Exiguobacterium sibiricum 7-3: one gene and its partner. The protein of the gene in region 1 interacts with the protein of each later gene in a pairwise test. Links are inferred from orthologs where the notes say so. Each region holds a gene or a part of one and is shown in the gene's direction. Other genes may lie near its edges.

The links. Proteins that work in one complex are often made in the same cells at the same time.
Region 2: the proteins of P402_RS0103965 (region 1) and topA interact in binary tests that used the Escherichia coli proteins (3 or more experiments, as listed by UniProt). The link is inferred for Exiguobacterium sibiricum 7-3 from one-to-one orthologs.

The regions. Positions count from the first base shown.
Region 1 is NZ_KK211190.1:598,981-601,804, reverse strand. The notes cover bases 70-2,816. They hold P402_RS0103965 (YigZ family protein), read left to right. Parts: upstream 70-995; coding sequence 996-1,637; downstream 1,638-2,816. Other genes in these bases: P402_RS0103955 (GNAT family N-acetyltransferase), read left to right, coding at 2,712-2,816; P402_RS0103960 (LCP family protein), read left to right, coding at 1,706-2,737; P402_RS0103970 (sensor histidine kinase), read right to left, coding at 70-897. Also shown: more of P402_RS0103970, read right to left, coding at 1-69; more of P402_RS0103955, read left to right, coding at 2,817-2,824.
Region 2 is NZ_KK211190.1:1,167,476-1,170,489, forward strand. Bases 72-3,008 are described here. They hold topA (type I DNA topoisomerase), read left to right. Parts: upstream 72-460; coding sequence 461-2,557; downstream 2,558-3,008. Other genes in these bases: dprA (DNA-processing protein DprA), read left to right, coding at 72-413; trmFO (FADH(2)-oxidizing methylenetetrahydrofolate--tRNA-(uracil(54)-C(5))-methyltransferase TrmFO), read left to right, coding at 2,561-3,008. Also shown: more of dprA, read left to right, coding at 1-71; more of trmFO, read left to right, coding at 3,009-3,014. UniProt on the Escherichia coli protein: Releases the supercoiling and torsional tension of DNA, which is introduced during the DNA replication and transcription, by transiently cleaving and rejoining one strand of the DNA duplex.

The DNA.
Region 1 (2,824 bases):
GACCGCTTCCTGGACAATTCGGAAGACAGCGACTTCATAGGTGGATTCAATCCGTTCGCCGCCCCCGAGGTAATTAAAGTGGATCGGGATGTTGGAAATTTCCTGCATATGTCGTAAATAACGTTCGAGTGTCGGGACGAACCCGAGATCATCGAGTGTCATCGGACGTAAATCATAGATGATACGTCGAATGTCGGCTAATCCATCGCGGATCAATTTCCGCAGGCGGTGGATTTCTTCAAAGGCTGCTTCTGCGCCATTGTGCTGGTGGATCTTTTCTATTAAATCGGCCCGAATCAAAACGTGAGCAAGTGTCTGCGCAGGACCGTCATGCATGTCGCGGGATAAGCGGCGCCGTTCATTTTCTGCCGACTGAAATACTTTTAAGCCCATCTCCTGTTTTTGCATCGCTTTTTCGTACTTTTCGTTCATGACCTGCATATCGTCCGTCAAGAAGTTCAGCACGACCGAAACCCGGCTGATCAGCATGTCGGCGCGTTCAATCGTTTCATCCAGTTGAATCAAACGGCGTTCGAGTTCGTCCCGGCGCTTCCGGCAGTTCATCTCATCGCGCTGATTGATGAACGATTCGAGTTGGAGTGCGTTGGCTGTCTCATAAGCAGTCCGGATGTCTTGTTCTGAGTAGTTGTCGAAGTTCTTGCTCACGATGACGAGTCGCGCTTTCGAATCCTTAATATGTCGTTCTAGCCGTTCAGCTTCTTTAATATAGTCGTGAACGCGTGTCTTCAGTTCCCGTAACTCCTGCTGGATTTCAGCATACTGTTCCCGTGAACTTTCCGTAATCCGGACGATTTCTTCCCGGCTTTCTTCTACGACACCAATGATGTTCTGTACGATATCATTCAAGGACAGTCGCTCCCCCATCTCATTCGTCATACTACTCCCTCCGTTCCTTGCCAGTCCCCACGGTTGTCTCTCTCTCGAATCGTCGTTATGCTAGAAAGAACTAGTTAACGAGGAGGACATTTTTGATTATGACATTATTTAATTATTATACAGTAAAAGAAAACGGTTTCCATGAAATCATTATCCAAAAGTCACGATTTATTACATATTTGGCGCGTGCCACCTCGGAAGAAGAGGCACAGCGCTTCATTGCGGACCTCAAAAAAAAACATTCGGATGCCAATCATAATTGTTCCGCCTACGTCATCGGCGAGCGAAATGAGATTCAAAAAGCAAACGATGACGGCGAACCCAGCGGAACGGCAGGCGTCCCGATGCTTGAAGTCTTAAAGAAACGGAATCTCCGGAATACCGTCGTCGTCGTGACCCGTTACTTCGGCGGCATCAAACTCGGCGGCGGCGGATTGATCCGCGCGTACGGCTCCAGTGTCTCGGAAGGCTTGAACGCTGTCGGCATCGTCGAACGGATTGCCCACGATTTAGTGGAAATCACGGTCGACTACACCTGGCTCGGAAAGCTTGAAAATGAATTACGGGCAACCGAACATATCATCGATCAGATTCATTATCTCGATCATGTCAAAATCGATGTCTGGGTCGAGGAGACAGTTGTCCCCACCTTCCTCGAGTGGATGACGAATTTGACGAACGGCCAGGCTCTGCTCGAGAAAACCCATTCCCGCTATGTCGAACGTGACATTCAACCTTGACCTGCTATACTGATTGTAAAGAATTTAAAAGTTTTTTAATAATTCAGTAAAGTAAGGAGTAATGAACCGTGGATGATTCCAAACGATCCCGTTCTACCAAACCAAAACCAAAGCGGTCGTGGTTTAAAGTGTTCGTCACCGTTTTTCTGGTCGTATTCATCGCCGGAGGTGCTGCATTTGCCTATGTCGCCAATAAAACGTTTCAAACGGCCAAACAATCAGAAGTCGAACTGTCGCGTGGTGATAAATCAGATAAGCGGGCTGCTGCCGTCGACTTAACGAAAGATCATTTTTCCGTCCTCCTCGTCGGAACGGATGAACGCCCAGGTGATACGTCCTCCCGTGCCGATACGATGATTGTCGCAACGTTCAATAAAACGGATAAACAAGTCAATTTGCTGAGTATTCCTCGTGATTCCCTCGTCATGATCCCATCTGTCGGGTACGAAGATAAAATCAACCATTCCTATGCGTTCGGCGGCATTGATTCAACGATTGAGACCGTCGAAAAGTTGCTTGATATTCCGATTGATTATTACGGTTCCATCAATTTTAATGGTGTCGTCGCAATTGTCGATGCCGTCGGCGGCATTGAAGTCGATGTCAAATTACCGATCAATACGTTAAACTCTTCCGATAAAAAGGGCGGCGTCAAGCTCGAGCCCGGTCTTCAACGGTTAAACGGTGAGGAAGCTCTTGCCTACGCCCGGATGCGTTATGAGGATCCGGAAGGTGATATCGGACGGACAAAACGACAGCAACAGGTCGTCCAGGCCATCATCGATCAATCGACATCCTTTGGATCCATTACAAAGCTGAATAAATTGATGGATGCGACGGGTGATAATTTCACGACGAACATGTCACTGACGGAAGCCTTTCAATTACAACCGTTCGTCAAATCTTTGAACACCGTCAACCGGATTGATTTAAAAGGAACGGATACCAAAATCAACGGTGCCTACTATTATCAGCTCGATCCAAGTTCCCTCGCCGATGCGAAAACGATGTTGAAAGAACAGTTGAACTTGCCTGATACAGCGGATGAATCAACATCTACACCGGAGGTTATCGATGATTCGACGACTGGTGGCAACTGATTATCCCGAACTTTATCGGCTCCAACAACAGGCTTACCGGGTCGAGGCGGATTTAATCGGCGCGACTTCACTTCCACCGCTTCTTCA
Region 2 (3,014 bases), 570 kb from region 1 along the record:
AACATCATCAAGCGACGATTGCTGTGTTAGCGAGCGGTTTTGATTGTTTGTATCCCGCCCGGCATTCACAACTGTTTCAACGGATTGAGCAAGCAGGACTGCTTTTATCGGAGTATCCCGCTCCAACCCCAATCAAGAAGTATCAGTTTTTGGAACGAAACCGGATTATCTCCGGACTGGCGTCAGGATTGATTATCGTTGAGGCAACCCGGAAAAGCGGGACGATGAACACGGCAGGTCACGCGCTTGAACAGGGAAAAGACGTGTATTGTATCCCGGGTTGTCCGACAGAAAAACACTTTCAAGGGACAAATCAACTGATTGCGGAAGGGGCGATTCCACTCTTGAATCCGGAAGAAGTTTCAAAAAGTATCTTGATGAACGTTGACAAATGGGAATCGAGACTACTATGATAAGTGAGATTAAAATACGAGTACGCCTCTAATAGGGAGCGATTGTAATGGCAAAATATTTAGTAATTGTCGAATCACCTGCAAAGGCAAAAACCATCAAACGTTATCTCGGTTCAAACTATACCGTGAAAGCTTCGATGGGACATGTCATCGACTTACCGAAAAGTCAAATGGGTGTTGACGTAGAACATGACTATGAACCAAAGTATATTACGATTCGTGGTAAAGGCCCGGTTTTAAAAGAGTTAAAAACGGCCGCTAAAAAAGCACAAAAAATCTATCTTGCAGCTGACCCGGACCGTGAAGGGGAAGCAATCGCTTGGCACTTAGCGAAAGCCCTCGGTGTCGATGAATCGACAGAATGTCGGGTCGTCTTTAATGAAATCACGAAAGACGCCATCAAAGATTCGTTCAAGAGACCCCGCAAGATCAACTACGATCTTGTCGATGCACAACAGGCGCGGCGTATCTTGGACCGTCTCGTCGGTTACAGTATGAGTCCGTTACTTTGGAAGAAAATTAAAAAAGGCTTGTCAGCAGGACGTGTTCAATCGGTTGCTGTGAAGATGATCATTGATCGCGAACAGGAAATCAATGCCTTTTTACCGGAAGAATATTGGACGATCAAACTGGAGCTGGACGCAAATGGTGAAAAGCTCGAAGCCAACTTCTACGGAATTGACGGAAAGAAACGCGAACTGCACTCAGAAGAAGAAGTCAATGAAGTATTGGCCAAACTTTCAGAGTCCTTCACGGTCGATACCGTTACGAAAAAAGAACGCCGCCGGAATCCGGCCTTGCCGTTTACGACGAGTTCGCTTCAACAGGAAGCAGCCCGCAAGCTGAACTTCCGTGCGAAAAAAACGATGATGATTGCCCAGCAGTTATATGAAGGAATCGAGCTCGGAAAAGAAGGAACGGTCGGTTTGATTACGTACATGCGGACCGATTCAACCCGGACATCTGAAACCGCCAACATTGAAGCACAAGGGTTCATTGAAAATGCGTACGGAAAAGAATATATCGCTGTTGAAAAACGGAAAGAGAAAAAAGCAGCAAATTCGCAAGATGCCCACGAAGCGGTTCGTCCGACATCGACGATGCGTGACCCACAACTCGTCAAATCGTATTTATCCCGCGATCAGTTCCGATTATACAAATTAATTTGGGAACGGTTTGTTGCGAGCCAAATGGCTCCGGCTGTTCTGGATACAGTAAAAGTCGACTTAATTTCAAATGATGTCATGTTCCGGGCAAACGGTTCGACGGTTAAATTTGCCGGATTCATGAAAGTCTATATTGAAGATACAGACGATGAGACAGTAACGGACGTCAAGGACGGTTTGTTACCGCCGCTTGAAGACGGTGAAGTCTTGGAGCAGGAAATGATTGAGCCGAAACAACACTTTACGCAACCACCACCGCGGTATACCGAGGCACGCCTCGTCCGGGCGATGGAAGAACTCGGGATTGGTCGTCCTTCGACGTATGCGCCGACACTCGATACGATCCAAAAACGCGGTTACGTGACGCTCGAAGAGAAAAAATTCCTGCCGACCGAACTCGGGGAACTGGTCATCGATATGATCAGTGATTATTTCCAAGAATTCATCACCGTTCAATTTACGGCGGATATGGAAGCGTTGCTCGATGCAATCGAAAAAGGGGACATGCAGTGGACGGAAGTCGTCGATCCGATTTATAAATCGTTCGAAAAGCGTCTGACACGTGCAGAAGCCGAAATCGAAAAAATCGAAATCAAAGACGAACCGGCCGGAGAAGATTGTGAAGTCTGCGGACACGCGATGGTCATCAAGATGGGCCGTTATGGAAAATTCATGGCGTGCTCAAACTTCCCGGAATGTCGGAACACGAAGCCGATTCAAGTTGAGATTGGTGTTAAATGTCCGACGTGTGGAACAGGTGAGATCGTGGAACGCCGGAGTAAAAAAGGACGCTTATTCTACGGCTGTTCGAATTATCCGGAATGTGAATTCGTCTCATGGGATAAACCGGTGGAAGAACCATGTCCGGTTTGTAGCAGTATGATGGTACAAAAGAAAATCAAGAACGGTGTGAAAGTAGAATGTACGTCTTGCGGACATCATGAAACACGCATCGATCAGGAGCAAGAGGAGGAATGACCGATGAAACGGGTAACCGTAATCGGCGCCGGTCTCGCAGGTTCTGAAGCAGCATGGCAACTTGCGAAACGCGGTATACAAGTAGATTTATATGAAATGCGACCAGTCAAGCAGACACCTGCTCACCATACCGATCAATTTGCAGAGCTCGTTTGCTCGAACTCACTTCGGGCGAATCAACTGACAAATGCAGTCGGTGTATTAAAAGAAGAAATGCGACAACTCGACTCACTGATCCTCAAGGCTGCCGATCTTGCGAGTGTGCCGGCAGGTGGTGCGCTTGCTGTCGATCGACATGACTTTGCCGGATACGTGACGGAAACGTTAAAAAATCATCCGAACGTCACGGTCCATCATGAGGAACTTGAAGCGATTCCAGATGGTCCCACCATCGTCGCTACAGGTCCTTTGACAAGTGCCGCTTTGTCCGAATCTCTCAAGCAGTTCACCGGAGAAG